DNA from 3 places in the Arthrobacter sp. NicSoilB11 genome. Region 3 is predicted to be linked to each of the others. Evidence: riboswitches for the same ligand, from Rfam matches in the RefSeq annotation. Region 3 holds a riboswitch; each other region holds the start of a gene.
What was found. A riboswitch is a leader RNA that binds a small molecule or an ion and turns the genes downstream of it on or off. The one in region 3 is predicted to bind thiamine pyrophosphate.

Region 1 (9,784 bases), 1.6 Mb from region 3:
GATCGGTGCAGCTCATCAGGAGCACGGCCGGAAGGGCGATCGCAAAGCCGCGCAGGAGGAAGCCGATGCCCAGCTGCAGGGAACCTTCGCTCATGGACCAGATCCCGGCGTCGAGCAGGATCCGGCCGCTGTCCGGGGCCAGGATGGAGGTGCTCCAGCCACCCACGGCAGCGGCAAGGATCAGCGGCCAGCCGCGCTGCCACAGCAGGGACAGGGTGAGCCCGGCCAGGGGAAAGAGCAGAAGCTCAAAGACCAGGGCCACGGACGCCGAAACCCAGTCGATGGACAGCGCCAGGACGGCGGTGATCAGCAGGACGGCAGCGAACTTGCTTAGTGGATTGGCGCGGACCAGGAGGGCATGGTTGCCGCCCAGGGTGAGTTGCTGCCTCATGGCGCCACCGCTTCCGCCGCGGCCATCCGCAGTTCGGCCCCGCCCAAGGCCTGGGTGAATTCGGCGTCATGGGTCACGGACACCACGGCAGTGCCGGCATCCAGGAGCTCGGACAGGAAGGACGCCAGCTCGGCCCATGTGTTGGCGTCCTGCCCGAACGTGGGTTCATCCAGGACCAGGACCTGCGGGCTGGCGGCAAGGACGGTGGCCACGGACAGCCGCCGCTTCTCGCCACCGGAGAGCGTGTAGGGGTTGGCGTCCACCAGCGCGGTGAGCCGCAGCCGCTCCAGCAGTTCGTCCACCCGATCCCCGCCGTGGCCCAGGTGCCGGGGGCCGAACAGCAGTTCGTCAAGCACCCTGCCGGTCACGAACTGGTGCTCCGGCTCCTGGAACACCGTCCCCACTCGGGAAATCAGCTGATCCGCCTTCCACCGGTACGGGTCAATGCCGGCACCGCGGCTCAGGTCCATGGTGGCGGAGACCTTTCCGGACACCGGTTCCAGCAGCCCTGCCAGGGTCAGGGCGAAAGTGGACTTACCGGCGCCGTTGGGACCCGTCACGGCGAGCGCCTGCCCGGCGCGCACCTGCGCGGCCAGGCCTTCCTGGACCGGTGACGGCGGAATCTTCCTTAAGCCCTTGCGTCGGGGACGTTCGCGGGCGACTGCCAACTGTTCGGCTGCGAGCAGGAGGTTTCCCGTGCCGGGGGCCGGGACCACCGCCCGGGCACGGGTTGCCGGGACGTAGCCGGGGACCCACACACCGGCGGCGGCCAGCATGGCCCGCGCCTCCGTGAGCACCTGGTCCGGCGGCCCGTCCAGGAGTACGGCAGGATCCGCGGCGGAGCCCGGCTGCAGGACCACGATCCGGTCCACCAGGTCCTTCCACACGGACACCCGGTGCTCCACCACCACCAGCGTGGCCCCGGTCTTGTCCAGGCACCGCGCCACGGCATCGCGGACCTCCAACACGCCGTCCGGGTCCAGGTTGGCGGTTGGCTCATCCAGGAGGATCAGGCCCGGGCGCATGGCCAGGATGCCGGCCAGCGCCAGGCGCTGCTTTTGCCCGCCGGACAGGGCCGACGTCGGGTGGTCCAGCGGCAGGTGGGACAGTCCGACGTCGGCAAGCGCCTCGTGCACGCGCGCCCAGATTGCTTCCCGTGGGACGGCAAGGTTTTCGGCACCGAAGGCGACGTCGTCCCCCACCCGCGACAGGACCACCTGCGTCTCGGGGTCCTGCTGCATAAGTCCGGCGCGCCCGCGCTGGGCGCGGGGCACGGCGCCGTCAACCAGCAGCGAACCCGACTCGTCGGCGTCCCCCGCCTCGCCGCCGTCGTCGTTGATGTCCCCCAGCACCCCTGCGAGCGCGTGCAGGAGCGTGGACTTCCCGGCGCCCGAGGGGCCGAGCAGGAGCACCCGCTCCCCCGGGCTGATGTCCAGGTCAAGCGCATGGACGGCAGGCTTGGCCCTGCCGGCGTGCCGCCATCCCCAGCCCCGGGCTGTGACGGCGGCAGGGCGGACGGTGCCGCCGTCACGCTGGGCTGGTGCCATCAGGAGAAGACAGGCTCCGTGGCGGCCTTGCGCGAAGCGAAGGAGCTCAGCACGCCGGTACGCGCCAGGCCGCGGGTGGCCAGCCAGGACAGGGCGCCGGCGAGAATGGCGCCGGAGAGGGTGGTCAGCACGATGTACGCCAGCTTGTCCGCACCGGAGTAGGCGATGTTCCAGCCCCACGGTGCGAATGAGTCATTCAGTCCGCAGAAGAATCCAGCCGCGGCGCCTGCCAGCAGGGAGACGGGCAGGTTGAACTTGCGGTAGACGAAGATGGCGAAGATGATTTCCGCGCCGAGGCCCTGGATGAAGCCGGAGAAGAGGACCGAGGCACCGTACTGGGAACCCATGAGGAGTTCCCCGGTGGCGGCCACGGTTTCACAGAACAGGGCGGCCCCGGGCTTGCGGATGATCAGCATTCCCAGCACGCCGGGAATCATCCAGCCGCCCGCCAGCAGCCCGGTCAGGGGCGGGTAGGCGGCATTCATGGGGGCAGAAAGCGCGGCTGCTCCCTGGTCCCACGCCCAGAAAATGACGCCGCCCGCGATGGCCACCAGCGCGGCGACCACGATGTCCACGACGCGCCAGGACTTACTGGTGGTCTTCTTGATTGCTGCAGTACTCATGTGATCCTCCTGGGAAACAGGAGGGGAAAGTGGACCCGGCTGACGGCTGTTGCCGTGCAGCCGCGGCACTTTGAGAACTCGACTCCCTTGCGCCGGTACTAACCGGATCAGGTTCGAGGGTCTGCGGCTGTCCGCACTCTCAGCGCCCACCTGCGGTGCCCGGCTTGTGCCAGGATGTCCGACGGCGGCGCTCCCCTGTCGTTATTAGTGGTGCTTTTGGATGGGTAAGGCTTTTTGAACTGCCCTTCCGGGCGTGGTCAAGTTTACACCTGGCGGGGGTAGATTGAGGGCCATGAGCGCCATTCCACCGGATGTGACCGGATTCGATCCTGATTCCGCCGACGCCCAGCTGGAGGGGTCACTGGAAGCGTCGATCGCCCGCATCGAGGCGGAGGTCCGGGAGCTCCAGTTCCCCGGCTTTTCGCTGGATGACGCGTTGAACCTGGGCCTGCTCCTGGTGGAGCTGGGCAAGGAGCGGTCCCTTCCCATCGCCATCGACATCACCAAGGGCGAGCAGGTCCTGTTCCACGTCGCGCTCCCGGGCGCCACGCCGGACAACGGGCACTGGATCCGCGCCAAGCAGCGCACTGCCGCCCGGTACGAGGTGCCGTCACTTTTGGTGGGGCTTCGCGGCCGGCTGGGCGGCGGCCGGATCGAGGACAACGCCTGGTTCGACCAATCCCGGTATGCAGCCCATGGCGGCGCCTTTCCGATCTACGTCACCGGCGTGGGCGCCGTGGCCACGCTGACCGTCTCCGGGTTGCCGCAGCTGCAGGACCATGACCTGGTGGTTGAGGCGCTGCGCGACATCCTGGGGTCGTCGCTGCGGGATTAGGCGCCGGTTGACCTGCCGCCAACAGGAAGCCTGCTTAGCTTTTATTAGTAATCATGCTTACTATATTGGTTCCCGGGTTTCGAGGAGGACAGGGCATGGGAGTCACCATGGGCGGTCCCGCGTTCGTTCCCGTCACCAGCGCGGCAGACCAAGGAGCACCATGAGAATCCCGGAATCCAGAGGCCCCCTCAGCAACGCCCTGTTCGCACTCCTTGCGCAGGCTCCGGCCGAAGCCGGGACGGGGCTGGACGGGCTGTACCACCTCGCGGCACGGCAGGTGGCCGGCACTAGTGACATCATCGGCGACGAGGACATCCAGCTGGCCCTCTTCTGCCTCTACGAGCTCCACTATTCCGGCCTGGCCGGCGTCTCCGACGACTGGGAGTGGGAGCCGGCGTTAATCCGGGTCCGGCAGCTGGTCGAGGCACCGTTTGAGGCAGCCCTCCGTACCGCCGCGCACCAGGCCGCCGCAGACTTCGAACTGCCTGCCGGTGCCCTGACCAGCGACCAGGTAGCCGACGTCCTGTTCGGCCTCGCAGCCACGGACACCGGGCCCAGCGTCTCCCGCTACGTCGCCAGGAAGGCGGGCCTGGACCAGCTCCGGGAGTTCCTGATCCACAAGTCGATGTACCAGCTGAAGGAAGCCGACCCGCATACATGGGCCATTCCGCGGCTCAGCGGACGGCCCAAGGCGGCCCTGGTGGAAATCCAGGCGGATGAATACGGCGGCGGCCGCCCCGAGCGCATGCACAGCGCGCTGTTCGCCCGGACCATGCGCGGTTTGGGCCTCGACGTCAGCTACGGCGCGTACGTGGATGCCGTCCCCGCCGTCTCCCTCGCGTCCGTCAACCTCATGTCGCTGTGCGGCCTGAACCGGCGGCTCCGGGGTGCCATCACCGGCCACCTGGCGATCTACGAGATGACCTCCTCCCAGCCCAACCGGTTCTACGGCAACGGATTCCGCCGGCACGGTTTCGGCGCGGACGTCACCCACTACTTCGATGAGCATGTGGAGGCCGACGCCGTCCACGAGCAGATCGCAGGCCGGGACCTCGCCGGCGGCCTCGTCGAAGCCGAACCGGAACTCCTCGCGGACGTCCTGTTTGGGGCCACTGCCGCCATGGCCCTCGACGGCCGGCTGTCCGCCCATCTGATGTCCTCATGGGAAGCCGGGGCATCATCGCTGCGGGCGGCCGTACCGGCGGCAGCATGACTACGACGAAAGCGGTGCAGGCATGAAACCCGGACAGCATGGAACAGGATCGGACATGGACCACGAATCCGCCGCGGGCTCCATCGTGGTCTGCCCGGACGGGCCCCTGATCGTCAGGGGTGATTTCGAGATCGTCACCCCATCCGGGGACGCGGTGCCCCGCGACCGCAGGACCGTTGCGTTGTGCCGCTGCGGCGCCTCGGCCATCAAGCCCTACTGCGACGGCACGCACAAGATGATCAAGTTCCGCACCGAGCCGCCCGCGAAGTAGTCCAACAAGCCATTTAGTCCAACAACCTGCCTGCAGCACGCCACGGCCTTGCCCGGACCGGCACGGGCGTACGGCTAGGCTGGAGGCAGTCCGTTTTCCGCCCGCAAGGAGTAATAGGAATGAACCTTTTCATCAAGCTGCTCGGAACCGGGGTGAGCCTCGGCGCAGGCCTGGCCGGCACCAAGCTGGTCAACACCATCTGGGAGAAGACCACCGGGCAGAAAGCCCCCACCGGCAAGAACGAGGATGTCCCCACCAGCCTGCGTTCGGCGTTGACCTTCGCGCTGATCTCGGCGTCGGTCAGCGCCATCATCCAGGTCCTGGCCAACCGCGGCACCCAGCGCGCCATCACCCGCTTCGCCAAGTCGCAGGACATCGTCTAGCTCCCGGCATTACCCGCCGCCGTCGGGGCTGTCTTTCCGGGCAGCCTCGGCGGCGGCTTTTTGCACCACGGCCTCCAGCTCGTCGGCCGTGAGCAGCTCCCGGTGCAGGTGCTTGGTGCGGTACCCCGCGCGGCCCACCATGTGCGCGGACACCGGTACGGTGAGCAGCTGGAAAATCCAGGCAACCACCAGGACAGGCCATACCCACCATGTCCGCATCTGCAGTCCAATAGCCGCCAGCAGCAGGAACAGGCCCAGGACCTGCGGTTTGGTGGCCGCGTGCATGCGGCTCAGCAGGTCGGGGAAGCGGAGCAGGCCGATGGCGGCGCCCAGGGACATGAGCGCCCCCACCACCATGAATACTGCCGAGACGGCGTCGATCCAGCCGTCGGGACCGGACAAGTCAGGATTCATCGGGCTTCACCCTTCGGTCCGCCACAAAACGGGCCACGGTGACGGACCCGATGAAGCCGATGATGGAAATGGCCACCACCAGCATGAGGTTGTTCAGGTGCCGGTTCACGGCCATGTCGATGCACAGGGCTCCGGCCAGGATGGCCAGGAGGACGTCGGCCGCCAGCACCCGGTCCAGCAATGACGGGCCGCGGGCGATCCGCATGATGGCACCGGCCGCAGCAAGCGAGAAGATGACGGCTGTAACAGCCAGGACAACATGCATCACGTGGCGGCCTCCATTCGGACGGCTTCGAGTTCCTCCGGGCTGCCCATGATGCGGATCAGGCCGGCCTCGATGGACCGGACTTCGTTCCGCAGGCCCTCCACGTCCTGCTTGGAGGCGATGTTGAGCGCGTGCAGGTAGAGGGTGGATGTGGAGCGGTCCACCTCGACCACCAGGGACCCCGGGATCAGGGAGATCACGTGGCCGGTGGCGGTGACGATCAGGTCCTGGTGGCTGCGCAGCCTCACAGCAACGACGGCGTTGGTCACCTTGGGGCCGCGGACCGTGGCCAGGTACAGCACCTGGGCGCTGGCCACCACCACTTTGCCCACGAAGGCAAGCGCGAAGGGAACCGCGTAAAGGATGTTGAACCGGCCGCTGAGCTCCACCGGCGGAAGGTAGAACAGCCGGGCCACGCCCACTGCCAGCAGGGCACCGAAGAGGAGGTTCCCGGGGCTGAAGTCCTGCCACAGGGCGCCCCAGACAATCACCAGCCAGACCAGGAGAGGCAGTTCCTGGCGCAGGGAGATGCGTTTGCGGCTCATCGCATACCTCCCACGGCAGGCGTGGCGGGAACCGGGACATCAGGGCCCAGGACTGACTGGATGTACGGGGTCCGGTCCAGCATGTCCCGCGCTGCCCGGTCCGAGAGCCCGAACAGCGGCCCGGCAAAGACGGTCAGGGCAACGCCCAGCGCCACCAGGCCCAGGGTGGGGCCCACCATGGTGCGCGGCAGGAGGGTCACGGTGTTCAGCTTGGCGCCCGGTCCCGACACCCGGGCCGGGCTGGCAAGGAGCACCGGATCCGGATGCTCAGCGTCGGTGGGCCTGCGCCAGAACGCGCGGTTCCAGACCCTGGCAACGGCCAGCAGGGTCAGGAGGCTCGTCACCACCCCGCCGATCACCAGGGCGTAGGCCAGTGGCGTGCCCAGCTCAACGCCGGCCTGCATCAGGCCCACCTTGCCGAGGAACCCCGAGAAGGGCGGGATGCCAGCGAGGTTCATGGCCGGAACGAAGAACAGCATCGCCAGCATGGGCGACAGTTTGGCCAGGCCGGCCAGCCGGTCCACGGAGGAACTCCCGCCCCGCCGTTCGATCAGGCCGGTGACCAGGAAGAGGCTGGTCTGGATGGTGATGTGGTGGGCCACGTAGAAAACCGCTGCGGCCAGCCCGGCAACGGAGGACATGGCCAGGCCGAACACCATGTACCCGATGTGGCTGACCAGGGTGAACGACAGGAGCCGCTTGATGTCGCTTTGGGCCAGGGCACCAAGGATGCCCACCACCATGGTCAGCAGCGCCGCCACCATCAGGGGGGTGTTGAGGGTGTCCCCGGGGAACAGCAGGGTCTCGGTCCGGACCATCGCGTACACACCCACCTTGGTGAGCAGCCCGGCGAACACGGCGGTGACGGGGGCCGGCGCCGTGGGGTAGGAGTCAGGGAGCCAGAAGGACAGGGGGAAGACGGCGGCCTTGATGCCGAAGGCCACCAGCAGCATGACGTGCAGAAGGGTCCTGGTGCCCTGGTCCAGGTCCCCGAGCTTGATGGCCAGATCCGCCATGTTCACCGTTCCGGTGGCGCCGTAGACCATGGCTATGGAGATCAGGAACAGCACCGAGGACACCACGGACACCACCACGTAGGTGACGCCGGCGCGGATGCGCGGCCCGGTGCCGCCCAGCGTCATCAGGACGTAGCTTGCCGTGAGCAGGATCTCGAAGCCCACGTATAGGTTGAAAAGGTCCCCGGACAGGAACGCGTTGGACACCCCCGCCACCAGGATCAGGTAGGTGGGGTGGAAGATCGAGACCGGGGCGTCCTGGTCGCCGTCGGCCATGCCCTGCCCGGTGGCATACACCAGCACGGCCAGGCTCACGGCGGAGGACACCACCAGCATCAGGGACGAGAACTGGTCCACCACCATCACGATGCCCCACGGCGGCAGCCAGCCGCCGATGGCCACGGCAGCGGTCCCGCCGTTCCACGCCGATGCCAGCAGGAGGCATTCGAGCGCCAGCGTCAGCGAGAGCAGGGCGATGCTCACCGCGCGCTGGGCCCGGGTATGCCGGATCAGCAGGAAGGTCAGGGCAGCGCCCAGGATGGGAAGTACGACGGCGAGCGGGGCAAAGCTTGCGATGTTCACTTTCCGCCTCCTTCCGGGCCGGAGTCGACGTTGAGTGAGCCGGGCTTTTCCTCCGCGGCAGCGTGTTCGGCGGGCATCTCCCGGCCGCCGGCCACAAGCGTGGCCACCGGCTGGTCCGTTTGCAGATCTGCGTTGTTGTTGGACGCTGCATGGTTTGAGACGTCCCGGCCGTCCGATCCCAGCATGGTGAGCGGGAACTCGGAGGTTTCCGCCGGAACTTCGGCGTCGTCCTCCGCGTCGAAGCTGGGGGTCGCCGCCACGCGGCGGTCTTCCAGGTCGTCCTGGATGTCGTCCTGGCGCGCCAGCAGCCAGGTGCGGTAGATGATGCCGAGCATGAACGCCGTGACGGCGAAGGAGATGACGATCGAGGTCAGGATCAGGGCCTGCGGGAGCGGGTCGCTGTAGTCCTGTGCCGGGGTGTCCTTGGCGAACAGCGGCGCCAGTCCTGCATAGCCCCCGGTGGCCAGGATCAGCAGGTTGGTGGCGTTGGCCAGGAGCATCAGCCCCAGCAGCACCCGGGTGAGGCTGCGTTCCAGGATGAGGTAGATGCCGCAGGCATACAGGGCGCCCATGACGATCAGCAGGGTCAGGTTGACGCTCATGCGTGGCCCTTTGCGGTGGTCTCGGCGGGGACGGTGTCGGGCTCCAGCGGGGGTTCCAGGTCCCGTTCAGCCTCCAGTTCCGGCTGCCCGGGACGGTCGATGTCCGGCTCGTCCTGGTGTGGGGCGGCCGCCGATCGTTCCTCCATGTGCTCGTCAATTTCGGCCCCGAGGCTGCGCAGCACGTCAAGCACCAGCCCCACCACCACGATGTACACCCCGATATCGAAGATCGTGGAGGTGACGAATTTGATGTCCCCGAAGACGGGCAGCCACACCTGGATGATGGCGGACTGGAACACCTGGCCGCCCAGCAGCAGGGGCACCACGCCGGACACGGCGGCCAGGGCCAGGCCGGTGCCCAGCAGCGCGCCGGCGCTCAGTGGCGCCGCCTCCCGCAGTTCGAAGCGTCCGCCTGCCAGGTAGCGGATGGTCAGCGCCAGGCCGGCGGTGAGGCCGCCGGCGAAACCGCCGCCCGGCAGGTTGTGGCCGGCCAGCAGCAGGTAGAGCGAGAAGATGATCATCGAGTGGAAGAGCAGCCGGGTGACCACTTCGAAGATGATGGAGCGCCGTTCGGGGGCCAGGGTGCGGCCCGCGACGATCCAGGGATCCCGGGCTGCGGCTGCGAACCTGCGGCTGATGGCCAGTGCCGCGCCGTCGCGGGAGCCGGGATCCACGCCGTGGGACCGTCCCACCGTGCCCTCGGCAACGGATGCGGACCGCTGCAGCCGGTCGCCGCGCCCGCGTACGAAGATCAGGCTGGCGACGCCGGTGGCGGCAAGCGCAAGGACGCTGATCTCGCCGAAGGTGTCCCAGGCGCGGATGTCCACCAGGGTCACGTTGACCACGTTCAGGCCGCCGCCGCCCTCGTAGGCAAGCTGCGGGAACTGCAGTGATACGGGCAGGGCGGTCCGGGCGCCCATGGCGAAAATGGCCGCGAACACCATGGTGGCGCCGAAACCCAAACCGATGATGACGCGCACCACCCGGTATTTGCCGCCGGTGCGGTCCCGCAGTTCCGGCGGGAGGCTGCGCATGGCAAGGACGAACGCCACCAGGATGATGGTCTCCACCAGCATCTGGGTCAGCGCCAGGTCCGG
Region 2 (9,784 bases), 440 kb from region 3:
AGGCGGCCACCACCCGCCGGACCAGGCCCTCCGGCTTCTGCGTGGGGTAACCGGTCTTCTCCTTGCCGGTGGGTGAGACGATGGTGTGCCACCAGACGTCGGTGGGCAGCTTTCCCAGCTCGCGCTTGGCAGGCGTTACCAATCCAGGCGCCATGTACGGCTCGCGGTCCACCTCGGCGCTGTCGAAGTGGTACTTCGCCGGGTTCTTGACGTACACCAGGATGTTGTCGTGCTTGGTGGGCCACCGGTTTTTGGCCCGCGCGCCGTAGTCGTAGGCCCAGATGATCTCGTTCAGGAAGCATTCGCGGCCAAAGATCGCATCAAGCATCACTTTGGCGTAGTGCACCTCGCGGTAGTCCAGGTGCAGGTAGAGGGTTCCGTCGTCGGCCAGCAGGCGCCATGCCTCCACCAGCCGGGGTTCCAGGAAGGACCAGTAGTCGCTGAACGCGTCATCGTAGCGGTGCAGGGCGCCCTTGATGGTGTCGTAGGAGCGGCCCTTGAAGCCCACGCGGTCCCCGCTGCCGCCGGCGTTAACCACCATCCTGGTTTCCTGGCGCAGCTGCGGCCTGCCCGTGTTGAAGGGCGGGTCCACGTAAATCAGTGTGAAGGCGCCGTCCGGCAGCGTGGGGAGGTACTCCGCGTTGTCAGCGTGTACCACCAGGCTGCCGCCGTCCGGCGCCCAAACAGTGTCAGTCATCGGGGCAGTTAGCCCTCTGACGTGCCAGGCTGCGTGCCCGTGTCGGCGCCTGCCACCACTTCGCCGTTGCGGCGGCGGGTGCGGGTCCGGGGCCTGCGGGTGCGTGAAGGCTGTTCGCCGCCCGTTGCGGGTGCGGCAGCCTCGGCCGCGGGAGCGGCGGCGGAGTCCGGCGTCCGACGGCGGCGCTCGCCGCTGCGCGCGGTGTCGCCTCCGCTGCGGCTTCCTTCGCTGCGGGAACCTTCGCGGCTGCCAGTGCGGCTTTCCCGCCCACGGCCGTCCCGTTCCCGGGACCGGCCGCCGTCGCGGCTGCCGCCGTCGCGGCTGCCGCCGCGGCTGTTCTTCTTGCCGGTTTCGCCCAGGTCCTCAAGCACCTCGGCGTCGACGCCAGCCAGGGTCCGCTTGTCACGCGGCAGCCGGCCCTTGGTCCCCACGGGGATGTCGAGGTCCGCGAAGAGGTGCGGCGAGGAGGAGTAGGTTTCGACAGGTTCGGGCACGTTGAGGCCCAGCGCCTTGTTGATCAGCACCCAGCGGGGAACATCGTCCCAGTCCACGAACGTGACAGCGGTGCCCTTGTTGCCCGCGCGGCCGGTGCGGCCCACCCGGTGCAGGTAGATCTTTTCGTCTTCCACGCACTGGTAGTTGATCACGTGGGTGACGTCCTCGACGTCGATGCCGCGCGCCGCGACATCGGTTGCCACCAGGACGTCCACCTTGTTGTTGCGGAATGCCCGCAGTGCCTGTTCACGGGCGCCCTGCCCCAGGTCACCGTGGATGGCAGCGGCAGCGAAGCCGCGGTCCACCAGTTCCTCGGCCACCTTTGCGGCGGTGCGCTTGGTCTTGGTGAAGATGATGGTCCGTCCGCGGCCGCGGGCCTGCAGGATGCGTGCCACCACTTCGATCTTGTCCATGCTGTGCGCACGGTAGATCAGCTGGCGGATATCGCGCTTGGTAAGGCCCTCGTCCTCAGGGTCCGCGGCGCGGATGTGCGTGGGCTGGGTCATGTAGCGGCGGGCCATGGCGATGACCGGACCGGGCATGGTGGCGGAGAACAGGAGCGTCTGGCGAACTGCGGGAGTTGCCGCGATGAGGGTCTCGACATCCGGCAGGAAGCCAAGGTCCAGCATCTCGTCAGCTTCGTCCAGCACCACGATCTTGACGTTCTTCAGGCTCAGGTGCTTTTGCTTGAAAAGGTCGATCAGCCGGCCGGGGGTACCCACCACAACCTCGACGCCCTGCTTGAGGGCCTCCACCTGGGGCTCGTAGGCGCGGCCGCCGTAAATGGTGGCGATCCTCGCGTTGCGCTTCCGGGAAGCGGTCACCAGGTCACCGGCCACCTGCACCGCCAGTTCGCGGGTGGGGACGATGACCAGGGCCTGCGGGGCTCCCGGGACGGCCAGCTTGGCGTAGCCGGGGTCGTCCTGCCCGATGACCCGCTGCAGGGCGGGGATGCCGAAGCCCAGGGTCTTGCCGGTGCCTGTCTTGGCCTGGCCGATGATGTCGTGGCCGCCCAGCGCCACCGGAAGGGTCATGGCCTGGATGGGGAACGGGTGGGTGATCCCGGCGTCAGCCAGGGATTCCACGATGTCCTCGCGGACGTTGTAGTCGGCAAAGGACTTTTCCGCGATCTCGTGCGGGGTCTCGTCCGAGATGATGGTTTCTTCCGGCTCGATGGTTTCCGTGCCGGTCTCATCGCTCAGGAGCTGGTGGGTATGCAATTCACTCACGGGGGAGTTTCCTTATTCATTTGGGCAATGGCGCTGCCTGCTCAACGGGCCGGCCAGGACTGGCCGTTCCGGAGCACGCTCAGGCGCGCAAGCGATTCCAGTGGAAGCCGATCGCGGGCTATCTAATGCTGGCACTGGTGACCAACGGGCAAATCTCAAGATCGCGTAGGGGCGGGCTTGTTGGTTTCAAATCAAGGAAATCAACGACCGGGCATCCATTTCTACCCTCTCAGTCTAGCTGCAACGTCGCAGAAACACGTTTCGGCCCGCCTGCCGCGGCCGCCGCCGCTTACGGGATCAGCTCGAAATGGATCTCGCGGGTGGTGATGTCCGAGGAAACCAACCGGACCCGGACCTTGGTACCCGACTCCAGCTCGCCGGCGCACCGGGCAGTGACCGCGGGCTCGGCAATCTGGATAATGCCCGAACTTCCGCTGCCGTTTCCGTTCTTCCCGTTGCCGTTTTTCACCGTCCCGGTCCCGTTTCCATTCCCGTTTCCGTTTTGCGGCCGGGAGCCGGAAATCACGATCGCATCGAACTCCTGCCCGATGTGGTTCAGCAGCAGCGCGGCCTCAACGGTGTCCAGGGCCAGTCGTTCCATCCTGGACGCGAGCTGGTCCGATCCGGCCATGATGCCCGGCAGGAGCGGCAGGGCTTCCCGCGCCCAGTCCGGAACATCCCCGCCATTGCTGAGGGCCTCGCAGATCACCAGCACAAAGCGGTCCACCAGGCGGCGGAGCGGCGCGGTGGTGTGGGCATAGGCCGCGCCGATGGCAGACTGCACGCCGTCCTCGGGGACCGTTCCGTCAAAGGCGGTATAGGAGGCGCCCCGGAACAGCATGCCGGCGGAATGCATGATGGCCAGCTGGCGGGGATCGGTGGGATCCAGGGAACGCAGGTATTCGCCGTAGCTGACTTCACCGTCCCAGGGCCTGCCCAGCACCTCGGTCTGCAGCCGGAAATGCTTCAGCGACCGTTCGTCCGGGGCGGGCATGGTGCGCAGGATTCCCACCTTGCCCTCCAGCATGAGCTGCGCGGCGGCCATCCCGGTCATCAGGGAAATCTGCGCGTTCCAGTCCTCCACGGGAAGCTGCGGTACGGCAGCAATGCGGTAGCCGCCGTCGGGCAGCTGGACAATTTCCTGCTCGGGCATGTTGAGGCTGGCCCCGCCGCGTTCCCGCTCCAGGGCCACCCGCTTCAGGCCCACCTCGCGGAGGAGCCGCAGCACCGGCGAGGCCGTCCCGGCGTCGAGGTCTTCCTGCGCACCCTTGTAGCTGAGCTTGTCGCGGCTGCGGACCCGCGCCCGCCTGACGCCCACCGACACAACCGTTGCGTCGCCGTCGAGCGTGAAGTCCCATACGAAAGCCGAACAATCCTGGCCCGGCAGCAGGCTTCCTGCCCCCTCGCTGATCACTTCCGGGTGCAGCGGAATCCGGCCGTCCGGAGCGTAGAACGTCTGGCCGCGGCGCCGGGTCTCGGCGTCCAGGGGACCTCCCGGCGCAACAAACGCCGGCACATCGGCGATCGCGTACATTACCCGGTAGCCGTTCCCGTCCGGTTCGATGAACACCGCCTGGTCCAGGTCCGTGGAGGAGGCCGGATCGATGGTCACGAACTGGACGGCGGTCAGGTCGTAGGACGGAAGCTTCAGCGCTGCCACCGCGGCCCGGGCATCCGCCACTGCCTCAGCCGGGTACGGTCCCGGCAGTTCAAGTTCGGTGCGCAGCAGGCCCAACGCCTCTTCCAGAGCGTTCCTGTGGTCATGGACGTTTGGAGCCAGCCGATGATGTGACACAAAAGTCAGCGTAGCTCCAAGTCCGCCGATATGGCATCAGGCGGCGGCGGCGTCCAATGCGTCGAGGAGGGAGGCGGCAGCGGCGGCGGGATCGGAGGCCTCGGTGATGGCGCGCACCACCACGATCCTGCGCGCACCGGCTTCCGCCACCTGGTGGACGTTTCCGTGGTCAATGCCGCCAATGGCGAACCAGGGCACGGGGTCCGCCGCCTGCCGTGAGGCCTCGGCGGCATACTTCACCAGGTCAGTGCCCACGGCGGACCTGCCGGGTTTGGTGGGGGTTGCCCAGACCGGACCCACGCAGAAGTAGTCCAGCCCGGCTGGTCCGGCAGTTGCTGCCAGGGCGGCGTCCACCTGCCCGGTGGTGTGGCTGGAGAGCCCGATGGCGGCGTTGCCGTTGACCAGCGTGCGCGCCGCCGCCAGCGGCAGGTCCTTCTGGCCGATGTGGAACACCGGTGCCCCGGAGAGGACGGCGATGTCCGCACGGTCATTGACCGCCCACAGCTTTCCGTGCCGTACCGCGGATTCCTTCAGCACCGCCAGGAGGTCCAGTTCCTCGGCCGCCTCGATGGTCTTGTCGCGCAGCTGGATGATGTCCACGCCACCGGCGAACGCGGCGTCAACGAACTCCGCGAAGTCGCCGCGGTCCCGGCGCGCATCGGTGCAGAGGTACAGGCGGGCTGCCTTCAGGGCGTCGTTGTCCCGTGAATTGACGACTTCGGTGGCTGGAGCGTGGTGGCCGGCGGGAAAGGATGGGGTGGACACATTCATGCGTGCAAGCCTAGTTCCTCTAAACTGGGCTGGTACTGCGGGAGCCCGCGGCGGCTGTCACAAAGCGCCGGGCTGAGAGGGCGTCAGAGCCGACCGCTTGACCTGATCCGGTTAATGCCGGCGTAGGGAAGGAACCCACATGCGTACCCCCTTCACCCATCACCCCGGGTCCGCCCGCAGCTCCATTCCCTCCACCCTCCGGGCCGACGTTGCCGTCATCGGCGGGGGAGTGGTGGGGCACGGCATTGCCTGGGAGGCGCAGCGTTCCGGGCGCTCGGTGGTCCTCATTGATGACGCGCCCGGTACCGGCGCCAGCTGGGCGGCGGCCGGCATGCTGGCTCCCGTCAGCGAACTGCATTACCAGGAGGAAGAGCTCCTGGAACTGATGCTTGACGCATCATCGCGCTGGCCCGGGTTCGCCGCCGGGCTGGGCAGGGCAACGGGCGCGGATTCCGGATACCTGACGACGCCGACCCTCGCCGTGGGTGCCGACGCGGCCGACCGCCGGGCGCTGATGGACCTGCGCACAGTCCAGCAGGCCAACGGGCTGGCGGTGGAACCCCTGACCGTGCGGGAGGCCCGGAAGCGTGAGCCGCTGCTCAGCCCGGCCATTGCGTGCGCACTTGATACCCCGGCGGACCACCAGGTGGATCCCCGGCGCCTGGTGGCCGCCTTGCGGCTGGCCCTGGCCGGCGCGGCGCAGGAGCAGCCCCAGCTGGCGGTTGCCGGGGCAGTGGAAGGTTTTGCCGTGCCGGAGCGGGCAGCCGGGCTGCTGTGGGAGGGCGGAACGGTGTCCGGGGTCCGCCTGGCCGGCGGCGGCACGGTGCTGGCAACGGAGACCGTGGTGGCCAATGGCCTGCAGGCGGGGGCGCTTGACGGCCTGCCGGACGGCCTTGAGCTGCCGCTGCGGCCCGTGCACGGGGATATCCTGCGCCTTGCCGTTCCCCGCCACCTTCAGCCCTTGGTGACGTCAACGGTGCGCGGCCTGGTCCACGGCATCCCCGTGTACATCGTTCCCAGGCAGGACGGGACCGTGGTGATCGGAGCCACGCAGCGGGAGGATGCCCTCTCCGATGCCGTGAGTGCCGGCGGCGTCTACCAGCTGCTGCGGGATGCGCAGGCTCTGGTGCCCGCCGTCGCTGAACTCGAACTCCTGGAATGCACCGCCCGCGCCCGCCCCGGTACCCCTGACAACGCGCCGCTCCTGGGCCGGGTGCCGGCCGCTCCGGGCGCCGGGGGAGGACAGGCCGGGCACGTCCCCGGACTCATCATCGCCACCGGGTTCTTCCGGCACGGAGTCCTGCTCACTCCCGCCGCGGCGGCCATCTGCAGGGAACTGCTGGACGGCAGGGCCGATCCCCGCTGGGGTCCCTTCAGCCCGGACCGGTTTTCCAGGCCGGCAACGGCAGCAACAAGCCCCCACATCAAGGAGACTGCGTGAACATCACCCTTAACGGAAACCCGCACACGGTGGCCGACGGAGCTTCGATCACCACGCTGGTCAGCGAGGTCACCGGACGCCCGCTGGCGGACAACGGACAGGCGACCGACGGCGGGAAACTCGGCGTCGCCGTCGCGCACAATGCCCAGGTGGTGCCGCGCAGCCAATGGTTCGCCACCGCGCTCGCCGACGGCGACGACATCGAACTTGTTACAGCAGTACAGGGAGGCTGACGCCATGACCGAAACCAGCACCATCAACCCTGCAGGAAACGCCGGTGCCGGCGACGCCCTGGTGATCGACGGCGTCGCGCTGGGTTCCAGGCTCATCATGGGCACCGGGGGAGCGCCCAGCCTCGATGGCCTGGGCGCGGCGCTCCTTGCCTCCGGCACCGCACTGACCACCGTGGCCATGCGGCGCTACTCCACGGCTGAAACCGGCTCGCTGTTCCAGCTGCTGGTGGATCATGGAATCCGGGTCCTGCCCAATACGGCCGGCTGCTTCACGGCCAGGGACGCGGTCCTTACCGCGGAACTGGCCCGGGAGGCCCTGGAAACAGACTGGGTGAAACTGGAGGTCATCGCCGATGAACAAACCCTCCTGCCGGACGCCGTGGAACTGGTCGAGGCCACCGAGCAGCTGGTCAACCGCGGCTTCAAGGTCTTCGCCTACACCAACGACGATCCTGTGCTGGCCCTGCGGCTGGAGAACCTTGGAGCCACCGCCGTCATGCCGCTGGGTGCCCCGATCGGCACCGGCCTGGGGATCCTGAACCCGCACAACATTGAGCTCATCGTTTCCCGGGCCTCCGTGCCCGTGGTCCTGGATGCCGGCATCGGCACGGCATCCGACGCCTCCCTTGCCATGGAGCTGGGCTGCGACGCCGTGCTGCTGGCCACGGCCGTGACCCGCGCCCAGAACCCCACGCTCATGGGAGAAGCCTTCATGCACGCGGTGATCGCGGGCAGGATGGCCCGGGCGGCCGGGCGCATCCCGCGCCGGGAGCATGCCCTCGCCTCATCCGCCATGGAAGGCCGGGCCGAGTTCCTCTAGGCATCGGCCATTCACTTAAAGGGCTGTGGCCACCACCCGCCTGGGTGGTGGCCACAGCCATATGCCTGGGAGCCTGCCAGCGACGGCTCAGCGCCGCAGGATCGCAGTGAGCCGTTCCGCATCATGGCGCGCCCGCGTACGGCCAAAATAGGCGACGGCGGCGATGGCGGCAGCAATGCCCAGAACGATGGGCAGGACCCAGGGAAGCCAGGTCAGCCCGGGCAGGTAGCCGAAACCGGCCGCCATCAGAATGATCCACACCAGCGCCGCAGCACCCGCGGCGACGCCGGCCGGAAGCGCCGCACCGTACTTGGCGTGCCGCTTGTCATTGGCCCAGACGACGAAGCCGCCGGCGACAGTGGCCAGCACCACGATGGACAGCGAAAGCATGGATCTCCTTGGAACCGGGGACTAGAACTGGCCGAAACCTACGCGCCGAACCTCTTCGGCACCGATTTCCACATAGGCCAGAGCGTTGCCCGGAACAATGATCAGGCGTCCTTTTTCATCCTTCAGGCGAAGTTCGTTGCCTCCGGTGATGGCTTCGCCAACAACCTTGGCCACAGTCTCCGCGTCCTGGTCCGATTCCAGCACGATCTCGCGGCCAACGTTTTGAACGCCGATCTTAATTTCCAAGGGGGCCTCCCAGCCTGTGAAGTTCGTCGATGATGTCTTATTTGTAGTCTAGGACTCTTTGGGGAAGCGAGAGATTCCGCGCCAAGCTAAACGGTAGATGAGGTCACTGGCCACGTTGAGGTCCAGGTTACCGTCCGTTTCCAGCCAGTACCGCGCGCTGACCTGCGCCATTCCGGCCAGTCCGCGGCCAAGGAGTTCGGCCTCGAGGTGGGGGAGCTTGGTGTCCTCGGCAATGACCCTGGCGATGGCGTCGGCGAAGGTCCGGTTGAAGGTTTCCAGCCTGGAGCTGACGTCGGGGTCGTTGATCAGGTCGGACTCGAACACCAGGCGGTGGGCCTGGTCGTCGCTGGCGATGAAATGGAAGTAGGCGCGCATGACGGCCTGGACCCGTTCATCGTTGTCCGTGGTGGAATTCAGGGCACCCAGCATCAACTCGGTCAGGGACGCAAGGTGGCTCTCGAGCAGTGCGAGGTAGAGTTCCCGCTTTGACGGAAAGTGCTGGTACAGCACCGGTTTGCTGACATGGGCGGTCTCTGCAATTTCATCCATGGCCGCGCCGTGGTAGCCGTTGGCCACGAACACCTCCTGGGCGGCGGCAAGCAGCTGTGCGCGGCGCTCATCCCGGGGCAGCCGGGCGGACCGATGGCCTGCGGGGCGGGAGGGAGTTTGCGGTTCGGCGGCGGGCGGGCGGTCAGCCCGTGCTTCAGGGACCACAGTTGTCCTTCTTTCCATTGCAGTTACCTTCACTTTACTGCGGGGTAATATGACCCGGCGGTATCCCGGGGCATACATTGAAGTATGGCTTCGTCTTTCACCGCAAATGTTTCAACCCATTCCCTGGATCCGCTGGTGGAACCGGCCGCCGGCCTCACCCCTGCCGAGGTTGAACGGTACTCCCGGCACCTGATCATTCCCGAGATCGGTGCCCTGGGCCAGCGGCGGCTCAAGAACGCCAAGGTGCTGGTGATCGGTGCCGGCGGCCTGGGCGCCCCGGCCCTGCTGTACCTGGCCGCGGCAGGCGTTGGAACCATTGGAATCGTCGACGACGACGTGGTGGACCTGAGCAACCTGCAGCGGCAGGTGATCCACGGCGTCAGCGACGTGGGCCGGCCCAAGATCGAGTCGGCACGCGATGCCATCGCGGAGCTGAATCCGCTGGTGGATGTCCGGCTGCACAACCTGCGCCTTGACGCGTCCAACGCCCTGGAGTTGTTCCGGGGGTACGACCTCATCCTTGACGGGGCCGACAACTTCGCCACCAGGTACCTGGTGAACGACGCCGCGGCCATCCTGGGCAAGCCCTACGTGTGGGGTTCCATCTTCCGGTTCGACGGCCAGGTCAGCGTGTTCTGGGAGAAGCACGGGCCCACCTACCGCGACCTGTATCCGGAGGCTCCCCCCGCGGGGTCCGTGCCGTCCTGCGGCGAGGGCGGTGTGTTCGGCATGCTCTGCGCTGCCGTGGGATCGCTCATGGTGACCGAGGCAGTGAAGCTGATCACCGGCGTCGGGCGTTCCCTGCTGGGCCGCGTGGCCCTCTTTGACGCCTTGGGCGGCAGCTGGCGGGAGATCCGGGTGTCGAAGGACCCCGCGGCGGAACCCATCACCGAACTCACTGACTACGAGGCTTTCTGCGGCATCGCTCCCGCCTCGCAGGCGGACACGGAACA
Region 3 (9,784 bases):
ACCAAGGTGATGTTCGCTTCCACGGTGCTGCTCCTGGAAGCGTTCGTCATGTTCTTCGCCACCCTGGTGGTGTTTGGCCTGCGCCGCGGGGAGTTTCCGCCGGCACTGATCCTCGGCGTGGGGATCGCACTCAGCGTGGTCATGATCTTCGCCTGCGCGGTCCTCAACAGGCCCTGGGGCATCGGCCTGGGCTGGATCCTGCAGCTGGTCCTGATCCTCACAGGCATCTTCGAGCCGGCCATGTTCCTGGTGGGTGGGCTTTTCGCCGCGGCCTGGTGGTACGGAATCCGCACCGGCATCCGGCTGGACCGCGAGGCTGCGCAGCGGGCACGCGAACAGGCCGAATGGGAAGCCGCCCACCCGGACGGGGCCGGTCCCGCCCAGCCCCAGTCCCCGTAAACCAGTCCCCGTAAGCCAGTCCCCGTAGACTTATCCCGAAACCCCACGAACGCATTGGAGCAGTTGTGACTACAGAGCGCACCCTCGTCCTGATCAAGCCCGACGGCGTCGCCCGTAACCTGACCGGCGCCATCCTGGCCCGCATTGAAGCCAAGGGCTACAGCCTTGTTGAGCTGAAAAAGGTCGACGCCACCCGTGAGCTGCTGGAGCAGCATTACGAGGAGCACGTAGGCAAGCCGTTCTACGAGCCGCTGGTGGAGTTCATGCTCAGCGGACCCGTGGTGGCGGCCATCTTCGAAGGCCACCGCGTCATTGAAGGGTTCCGGTCACTGGCCGGCACCACGGACCCCACGACCGCGGCCCCGGGCACCATTCGCGGCGACTTCGGCCGGGACTGGGGCCTGAAGGTCCAGCAGAACCTGGTGCACGGCTCCGACTCAACCGACTCCGCCGAGCGCGAGATCAAGATCTGGTTCCAGGGCTGACAGTCCAAGGACGGCAGAAGGCCCCTGGTTCTTCGGAACCAGGGGCCTTTTGCCGTCCGCAGCTCAGAAGCCTGACGTGCCCGCAAAGACCTGGATGAACGCGAAGAAGATGGTGGCGACGACGGCCACGTACAGCAGTGCCGTGATGATCCAGCCGGAATCACCCAGCACGCGGGCCGCCCCCGCGGGCATTGGGATCACTCCGGCCGTGATGTTCCTGATGGTGGTCCACACAAAGAGCGGAATCATGGCCGCCCAGACGATCATGCAGAACGGGCACAGGATGTGGATCGAATACAGGGCCTGGGACCACAGCCACACCACGAAGGCGAAGCCGAGCGTGACGCCCACCTGAAGCCCCATCCAGTACCACCGCGCGAACGTGGCACCGGACAGCAACGCCATGCCCACGGTTATGGTGACGGCGAACGCGACGATACCGATGAACATGTTGGGGAAACCGAACAGCGAACTCTGCCACGTCTGCATGACCTGGCCGCAGGAGATCCAGGGGTTCACGTCGCAAACGGTGGTGTGGTTGGGGTCCTTGAGGACTTCGAGCTTTTCCAGGACCAGGGTTCCGGAGGCAAGCCAGCCCACGATTCCGGTGATGACCAGCAGCCAGCCGAAGGGCCGGTTCCGGGCCATCCGCGGAACGCCAGGGGCCGCAGTGGCCTGCGGATCCGTGGCCCTTTCCGTTTCATGGGCGCTGACGGGGGAGATGCTGGGCATGGGTGTGGCGTCCTTTTCGTCCGGTGCTCCTGAGCCTGATTGTAACGCCGGCGGCTGGTGCCGCCACACAGGAATGGGAACGGAAGTGCCTGCCTCCGCGGCGATCCGGCGCGGGTATGAGAGAATGAACGTGGCTGGAAGCCGATCCACATTCGGACTCCGGTCCGGTGGTATGTTCCCAAGACCGCCAATGATGGGCAGGGCAGGCTTCGGATTCTTCCGGCACTCCCGCCACTCCATTGGGCGGCACCTGGTTGTGGCACGCAGAACAACGGGTTTTCAGAACATCCACCGGCTCCCACGGGCTGCCGCACCCCAATGACGGTGCGAACCTGGGAGTATCCACGTGACTTCTGTCAACGCCTGCGGGTTTTGACAATATGTGCCCCAATGGGTGCCGGATGTGGCGGTACGTCAGGGGCAGGAGTGTTGCCACATATGGACAATGATCAGGAACTGGCCGTTAACGATGATGCACCGGCTGCCGAGGCTGCTGCTGCACCCAAGAGGGCTGTACGCACCCGCCGGAAAACGGCTCCCAAGACCGAAGAAGCCGTGACGGATGCAGCGGCCACGGCGCCGGAGGCAGCCGCCCCTGAAGCAAGCGGCGACTCGCCGTCGGCGGAAGCCGCCGCGGCGACCAAGGCCCCGGCCCGCCGCACCCGCGCCCGCAGGAAAGCGGACGCCCCCGAACCCCTGCCCGCCTTCGCTGATGACGCAGAGGCAACCGCTGCCGCCGGCACTGCGCCTGTTGATGCTGTGTCCGTCGATGCTGCGTCCGTTGATGCCCCGGCACCGGCCGTGGCCGGTGAAGACGCTGCCGCAGCACCTGCTGCCACGGCGGACGCCGAAACCAAACCTGTTCGCCGCCGTCGGGTAGCCACCCGCAAGGCCGCGTCCCCGGCTGCCCCGCCCGCGGCGGAAGCCGCGGCAGCGGACGCCGTCGCTGCAGAACCAGCAATCCCGGAAGCCCCGGCACAGGAACCGGCCCGGGAGGAAGCTGCCGCCCAGGAAGCAGCTCCTGCGCAGGAGCAGCCCCAGGAACCCGTCGCGGCCGCCGAGGCTGCCGGAGCCCCCGGGCCTGCCCGGGAAACCCCCGCTGTGGCCAAGGAAGAGCACGCTGCGGTCAAGGAACAGACCGCCCCCGCCGCGGCCGCCAGCCCCTTTGGTTCCCTCTTCCTGGAGCCTGCATCGCCCACATCCGTGCTCTTCCAGGCCCCGGACCTCAGCACCGTGGTCCGTCCCGCAGCACCCGCCGTCGAGGAACCTGAAGAGGAAGAAACCGACGACGGCGACGATTCCTCCAGCCGCCGCCGGCGCCGCAGCCGCGGCCGCAGGGGCCGCAGCCGCGTCGGCGACAAGGCGGACGAGGACATCGAGGGTGGCAGCGCCGAGGCTGACGCCGAGGACGAGGCCGACGAGGACAGCGCCACACAAGCCGAGGACGGCGTGACGTCCCGCCGCCGCCGTCGCCGCCGCCGCGGTGACCAGGACCTGGAGCTGACCGGCGGGGAAGGCGACGACCCGCCCAACACGGTGACGAGGGTCCGTGCCCCGCGCGCGGTCAGTGAAGCGCCGGTCAACAACCGGGTCACCAGCGTCAAGGGCTCCACCCGCCTTGAGGCCAAGAAGCAGCGCCGCCGCGAATCCCGCGACACCGGCCGCCGCCGCACCGTCATCACCGAGGCCGAGTTCCTGGCCCGCCGCGAATCCGTGGACCGGCAGATGATCGTACGCCAGCGCGACGACAGAATCCAGATCGCCGTCCTTGAAGACGGTGTCCTGGCCGAGCATTTCGTATCCAAGACCCAGCAGGACTCGCTCATCGGCAACGTCTACCTGGGCAAGGTCCAGAACGTGCTGCCGTCAATGGAAGCTGCGTTCGTGGACATCGGGCGTGGCCGCAACGCCGTGCTGTACGCCGGTGAGGTCAACTGGGAAGCCGTCAACCTCGAAGGCAAGCAGCGCCGCATCGAGAACGCGCTCAAATCCGGCGACACCGTCCTGGTCCAGGTGACCAAGGATCCCGTCGGCCACAAGGGCGCCCGGCTGACCAGCCAGATCTCCCTTCCCGGCCGCTACCTGGTCTACGTGCCCGGCGGCTCCATGACCGGCATCTCCCGCAAGCTGCCCGACGTCGAACGCAACCGCCTCAAGCGCATCCTCAAGGACCGCCTGCCCGAGCACGCCGGCGTCATCGTCCGGACCGCCGCGGAAGGTGCCTCGGAAGAGGAACTGACGCACGACATCAACCGCCTGCGCGCCCAGTGGGAAGGCATCGAAAGCCAGTCCCAGTCCACCAAGATCCTGGCCCCGGAGCTGCTGTACGGCGAACCGGACCTGACCATCAAGGTGGTCCGGGACGTCTTCAACGAGGACTTCTCCAAACTGATCGTCTCCGGTGAGGAGGCCTGGGACACCATCGAGGCCTACGTCACGTACGTGGCGCCGGACCTGGTGGGCCGCCTCGAGAAGTGGACCAAGGACCAGGACATCTTCTCCGCCTGGCGCATCGACGAGCAGATCCACAAGGCCCTTGAGCGGAAGGTCTTCCTGCCCTCCGGCGGCTCCCTGGTCATCGACCGCACCGAGGCCATGACCGTGGTGGACGTCAACACCGGCAAGTTCACCGGCAGCGGCGGCAACCTCGAGGAAACCGTCACAAAGAACAACCTGGAAGCCGCCGAGGAAGTGGTGCGCCAGCTGCGGCTGCGCGACATCGGCGGCATCATCGTGATCGACTTCATCGACATGGTGCTCGAATCCAACCGCGACCTGGTCCTGCGCCGCCTGGTGGAATGCCTGGGCCGCGACCGGACCAAGCACCAGGTTGCCGAGGTCACGTCGCTGGGCCTGGTCCAGATGACCCGCAAGCGCATGGGGACGGGCCTGCTGGAAGTCTTCGGCGAGCAGTGTGAGGCCTGCGCCGGCCGGGGCGTAGTGACGCACGACGATCCCGTGGAGCACCGCCGCGCCAACATTGTGGCGGCCGAGCACCACGTCCAGCGCGCCGACAGCCGCCCCGAAGCCCGCGGGGAAGCCCACCGCCCCGAAGGGCAGCGGGCCGATGGCGGCCAGCCCGGAGTCCGTCCCGAGCGCAAACGGCGGCGGGGACGCGGCGGCCAGCAGCCCGAGGCTGCCCCGGCGCCTGCTGTCCACGTCCACACCGTCCTGCCGGACCCCACAGACGCAGAGCGGCACGCCAAGGCAGAGGCCACCCGGCTTGCCCTGGCGAACATCGCGGCTGCCGCCCATGCGGCCCACCTGCATGACGATGAGGTGGCAGCCACCCGGCAGGCACCGTCCGCCGAGCCGGCGCAGGTCCCTGTTGAAGAGAAGCACGACGCCGATGGCCCGGCACGCCCCGCAGCTGTCCTGACCTTCGGCGGCGAGGAAGTCCCGCTTCCCTTCGTGGAGCACGCTGAGGACCAGCATCCCAGGCCCGCCCTCACGCTGGACCGGCTCGCGGAAGCCTTCGCCCACCTCGGCCAGCCGGCTTCCCCGGTGGAGAACGCGCCCGCCAAGGCCGCAGACACGGTGAAGCCGGCCGAACAGTCAGCGCCCGAACAGTCGGTGCCCGAACAGCAGCCCGGCGGGGGAGCGCAGGCGCGTGCCGCCGTGAAAGCTCCGGTGGAAAAGGACTACTCCGACCACACGCTGGAGCAGTCCCGGCAACGCAGGCCGCGGCGCCACCGCGCTGCCAGCCGTGCCCAGGGTGCCGCAAATGAAACCGCTGTCCAGCACCACGAGAACGTCCAGGCGACAGGCGCGGGGCACTCGCACGCAGCCAAGGCCCCGGACACCGCCAAAGCACAGCCCGCTGCGGCGGAGCCCGGCAAGCCGGCAGGGGAACCGATCATCCTCGGCGTCGGCGTCCCCGCCTCGGAGCTCTAAGCCAAGGCGCAGTTAACGCGCCACCCAGGAAGTCCCCGTCGTGCGGACTGTCCCCCATGAATCCAGGGGGAACAGTCCACGGACGGGGACTTCCTGCATGCGCGGGTGCTGTCACCTTTCCGCCGGGTACGCCCCAGCGGCTACTCTGGAACCCGACACGGGGTGCCGCGCAGAAGGCCGGCTGAGATCCACACCCGTTGAACCTGTCCGGCTAGTACCGGCGAAGGGATGTCTGTTGTCTTCGACCCTCTCCATGCCCCTGCCCACAGCGTCCGGCGTGGCCCCCGCGCTGCCTGGGGGCCGCGATGTCCCGCGCGTCCTCTCCATTGCAGGCTCCGACCCGTCCGGCGGGGCCGGGATCCAGGCGGACCTCAAAAGCATTGCCGCCCATGGCGGATACGGCATGGCCGCGATCACGGCACTCACGGCGCAAAACACCCGGGGTGTGCAGTCCGTCCACGTCCCGCCGGCCGGCTTCCTGGCCCAGCAGCTGGGCGCGGTCAGTGACGACATCAGCATCGACGCCGTCAAGATCGGCATGCTGGGCGACGAGTCGGTGATCCGCACTGTCCGCCAATGGCTCGAAAAGGCCCGTCCCGCCATCGTGGTCCTGGACCCCGTCATGGTGGCCACCAGCGGCGACAGGCTGCTGAAGGAATCCGCCGAAGCCGCGCTCCGGGAACTGCTGCCCCTTGCCCACCTCATCACCCCCAACCTTCCCGAACTCGCGCTGCTGCTGGGCACGGAGCCGGCGAAAGACTGGGACACCGCGCTGGACCAGGGCAGGCGCCTGGCGGAAGCCACCGGAGCCACCGTGCTGGTCAAGGGTGGCCACCTTTCAGGCCTCGACTGCCCGGATGCGCTGGTCAACGCTTCGGGCCTCCTGGGCCCGGACGTGGTGGAAGTGCAGGGGAAGCGGGTTTCCACGCGGAACAGCCACGGGACGGGCTGTTCCCTGTCCTCTGCCATGGCAACAGTCCAGGCCCGTTTGGGCAATTGGGAGGCATCACTGCGAACGGTCAAGCCCTGGCTGGCCGGCGCACTTGAGAACTCCGGCCAATTGGAGGTGGGCCAGGGGAACGGCCCCGTACACCACTTCCACCACGTGCGGCCGGTCCTGGAGGAGGGCGGCTTCGCGGCCCGGTTGTGGTCGGAAGCCCAACAGGACCTGGCGGACATCTACGCACTGGACTTCATCCACGGCCTGGCGTCAGGAGACCTTCCGGAGAAGGACTTTGCCTACTACCTGGCGCAGGATGCCCTCTACCTGAACGGCTACTCCAGGGTGCTGGCACGGGCCAGCGCGCTGGCCCCCTCGGAGGCCGAGCAGCTTTTCTGGGCCGGATCCGCGCAGCAGTGCCTTGAGGTGGAATCGGAACTCCACCGCTCGTGGCTCAGCACCCGCCCGGCCCCGAAGGGCCTGGGCCCCGTCACCAAGTCATACGTGGACCACCTCACGGCAGCGTCGGCGTCGGGCAGCTATGCCGTCCTCGCCGCCGCCGTGCTTCCCTGCTTCTGGCTCTACGCCGAAGTCGGCGGGAAGCTCCACGCCCGGTTCCTGGCCTCGGGCGAACCGGACGGCCATGCCTACGCGGCCTGGCTCCGGACGTACGCCGACGAGGGCTTCGCCGAAGCCACCCGCAAAGCCATCGCCATCGTGGATGCAGCCGGACGGACCGCGCCGGACCATGAGAGGGCGGCGATGGTGACGGCGTTCAAGCAGTCCTGCCGCCTGGAAGTGGAGTTCTTCGACGCGCCGAGGCTGCATTCCTGACCCCCGCGGGCCGGGCCCGGCTATGATGGTGGAGCACGGTTGCGGCGGTTCCTGCCAGGCTGTGGTTACTACCACAGCCGGCCCGCCTGAACCAGCCTCATTTGCGGCCGAAGATGGATTTAGCGTATTCTTGATCTTCGGTGCTTACGCCAACACTTGGGTTACGACCCCACGGCGTTGAGGCACAGCGAGAAACCAAGCTTTTAGCAAGTCGGTTCCGCACGCAAATTTTGTAATAAACGTCGAGAGAAGTGAGTTCCCAAGTGGTGTACGCGATTGTCCGCGCAGGCGGCCGCCAAGAGAAGGTTTCCGTTGGAGACTTCGTTACCCTGAACCGCGTCGCCGGTGGAGCCGGCAGCACCATTGAGCTGCCCGCACTGCTCCTGGTTGATGGTGACAAGGTCACCTCCGCCGCCGCTGACCTGGCCAAGGTAACTGTTACGGCTGAAATCCTCCAGGACCTGCGTGGTCCTAAGATTGTCATCCAGAAGTTCAAGAACAAGACCGGCTACAAGAAGCGCCAGGGTCACCGCCAGGAACTGACCAAGGTCAAGATCACCGGCATCAAGTAACCACCGGTTACTGTTCAGGCATTTCAACAGATTCCCCAGAATTTAGAGGCAGGCATTTCAGATGGCACATAAAAAGGGCGCGAGCTCCACTCGCAACGGTCGCGATTCCAACGCTCAGTACCTCGGCGTCAAGCGCTTCGGCGGCCAGGTTGTTTCGGCCGGCGAGATCATCGTCCGCCAGCGTGGCACCCACTTCCACCCGGGCGCCGGCGTTGGCCGTGGCGGCGACGACACCCTGTTCGCCCTGACCCCGGGCGCCGTTGAATTCGGCACCCGCCGCGGTCGTCGCGTAGTCAACATCGTTGCTGCTGCAGCTGCAGAGTAACAACAAGTTCTGAAACGGTGGAGCGGGCCTGAGGGTCCGCTCCACTGTTCTTTTAACCGCATTACAATCGATGTGGCGTCCCCTGGGCCGCCAGGTAAACAGTTTCTGAGGAGATCCACGTGGCCAGCTTTGTAGACCGGGTAGTACTGCACGTATCCGGCGGTACCGGCGGCCATGGGTGCGTCTCCGTCCACCGCGAGAAGTTCAAGCCGCTGGGCGGACCCGACGGCGGCAACGGGGGCAACGGCGGCGACGTGATCCTCCGCGTCGACCACCAGACCACCACGCTTCTTGACTACCACCACGCACCGCACCGGCACGCCAGCAACGGCGGCCCCGGCATGGGTGACTGGCGCGGCGGCAAAAACGGTGAAACCCTCATCCTGCCTGTCCCGGACGGCACCGTGGTGAAGTCCAAGGACGGCACCGTCCTGGCTGACCTCGTCGGCGAGGGCACCGAATACGTGGCCGCCGCAGGCGGCATTGGCGGACTCGGCAACGCCGCCCTGTCCTCGCAAAAGCGCCGCGCCCCCGGCTTTGCGCTGCTGGGCATCGAAGGCGAGTCCCGCGACATCGTCCTGGAACTGAAGTCCATCGCCGACATCGCGCTGGTGGGCTTCCCGTCGGCCGGCAAGTCCAGCCTCATCGCGGCGATGTCCGCGGCCCGGCCCAAGATCGCTGACTACCCGTTCACCACGCTGGTTCCCAACCTCGGCGTCGTGCAGGCCGGAGACGTGCGGTTCACCATCGCCGACGTACCCGGGCTCATCGAAGGTGCCAGCGAGGGACGCGGCCTGGGCCACCACTTCCTGCGGCACGTGGAGCGCTGCGCAGCCCTGGTGCACGTGCTGGACTGCGGCACGCTGGAATCGGAGCGCGACCCGTTGTCGGACCTCGCCATCATCGAGGGCGAGCTGGAGAAGTACGCCGTCGACATGAGCTACGCAGGCCAGGACGGCGAAGTGGTACCCCTGAACCACCGCCCCCGGCTGGTGGCCCTGAACAAGGTGGACCTGCCCGACGGCAAGGACATGGCCGAATTCGTGCGTCCGGAACTCGAATCCCGCGGCTACCGCGTGTTCGAGGTATCCGCCACCAGCCATGAGGGCCTGCGCCAGCTGGGCTTCGCCATGGCGGAGATCGTCAAGGCGGCCCGCGACGCCGTCGCTGCCGCACCGCCCAAGGTCCAGCCCGCCGTACTGCGTCCCCGCGCCGTCAATGAGGCCGGCTTCAAGATCCGGCGCGAGGAAAAGAACCTGGAGCCGCTGTTCCGCGTCCTCGGCGAAAAGCCCGAACGCTGGGTCAAGCAGACCGACTTCACCAACGAGGAAGCCATCGGCTACCTTGCGGACCGGCTCGCCAAGCTCGGCGTGGAGACTGAACTGTTCAAGCAGGGCGCCAAGCCGGGCGATACCGTGGTCATCGGCGGGGACGACGGTGTCGTCTTCGACTGGGAGCCCACCATGATGGCAGGGGCCGAGCTCCTGGCGTCGCCGCGCGGCACCGATGTGCGGTTCGCAGACATTGGGGATCGGCCCACCCGCAGCCAGAAGCGCGATGAGCAGCAGGAGCGCCGTGACGCCAAGGCCGCCGCCCGGGCCGA

Region 1: it holds a riboswitch for thiamine pyrophosphate, as region 3 does, so the genes downstream of both, LDO14_RS18950 (ECF transporter S component) here and thiD (bifunctional hydroxymethylpyrimidine kinase/phosphomethylpyrimidine kinase) in region 3, are expected to answer to the same signal.
Region 2: it holds a riboswitch for thiamine pyrophosphate, as region 3 does, so the genes downstream of both, thiO (glycine oxidase ThiO) here and thiD (bifunctional hydroxymethylpyrimidine kinase/phosphomethylpyrimidine kinase) in region 3, are expected to answer to the same signal.

What each region holds. Positions count from the first base shown of each region.
Region 1 covers NZ_AP024657.1:4,060,848-4,070,631, forward strand. Annotated here, with positions in the region: gene LDO14_RS18940 (energy-coupling factor transporter transmembrane component T) at 1-391, opposite strand, end outside; gene LDO14_RS18945 (ATP-binding cassette domain-containing protein) at 388-1,938, opposite strand; gene LDO14_RS18950 (ECF transporter S component) at 1,938-2,561, opposite strand; TPP riboswitch at 2,628-2,768, opposite strand; gene LDO14_RS18955 (heme-degrading domain-containing protein) at 2,854-3,396, shown strand; gene LDO14_RS18960 (iron-containing redox enzyme family protein) at 3,557-4,609, shown strand; gene LDO14_RS18965 (CDGSH iron-sulfur domain-containing protein) at 4,665-4,880, shown strand; gene LDO14_RS18970 (DUF4235 domain-containing protein) at 5,000-5,263, shown strand; gene mnhG (monovalent cation/H(+) antiporter subunit G) at 5,273-5,677, opposite strand; gene LDO14_RS18980 (monovalent cation/H+ antiporter complex subunit F) at 5,667-5,945, opposite strand; gene LDO14_RS18985 (Na+/H+ antiporter subunit E) at 5,942-6,487, opposite strand; gene LDO14_RS18990 (Na+/H+ antiporter subunit D) at 6,484-8,085, opposite strand; gene LDO14_RS18995 (Na(+)/H(+) antiporter subunit C) at 8,082-8,687, opposite strand; gene LDO14_RS19000 (Na+/H+ antiporter subunit A) at 8,684-9,784, opposite strand, start outside.
Region 2 covers NZ_AP024657.1:2,928,552-2,938,335, reverse strand. Annotated here, with positions in the region: gene LDO14_RS13595 (site-specific DNA-methyltransferase) at 1-697, opposite strand, end outside; gene LDO14_RS13590 (DEAD/DEAH box helicase) at 706-2,421, opposite strand; gene LDO14_RS13585 (RNB domain-containing ribonuclease) at 2,711-4,216, opposite strand; gene thiE (thiamine phosphate synthase) at 4,253-4,987, opposite strand; TPP riboswitch at 5,015-5,134, shown strand; gene thiO (glycine oxidase ThiO) at 5,127-6,428, shown strand; gene thiS (sulfur carrier protein ThiS) at 6,425-6,661, shown strand; gene LDO14_RS13565 (thiazole synthase) at 6,666-7,481, shown strand; gene LDO14_RS13560 (hypothetical protein) at 7,569-7,871, opposite strand; gene LDO14_RS13555 (DUF3107 domain-containing protein) at 7,893-8,117, opposite strand; gene LDO14_RS13550 (TetR/AcrR family transcriptional regulator) at 8,166-8,831, opposite strand; gene moeB (molybdopterin-synthase adenylyltransferase MoeB) at 8,916-9,784, shown strand, end outside.
Region 3 covers NZ_AP024657.1:2,489,583-2,499,366, reverse strand. Annotated here, with positions in the region: gene LDO14_RS11595 (DUF4233 domain-containing protein) at 1-399, shown strand, start outside; gene ndk (nucleoside-diphosphate kinase) at 465-884, shown strand; gene LDO14_RS11585 (vitamin K epoxide reductase family protein) at 948-1,616, opposite strand; gene LDO14_RS11580 (ribonuclease E/G) at 2,055-5,510, shown strand; TPP riboswitch at 5,659-5,756, shown strand; gene thiD (bifunctional hydroxymethylpyrimidine kinase/phosphomethylpyrimidine kinase) at 5,764-7,284, shown strand; gene rplU (50S ribosomal protein L21) at 7,548-7,856, shown strand; gene rpmA (50S ribosomal protein L27) at 7,918-8,181, shown strand; gene obgE (GTPase ObgE) at 8,301-9,784, shown strand, end outside.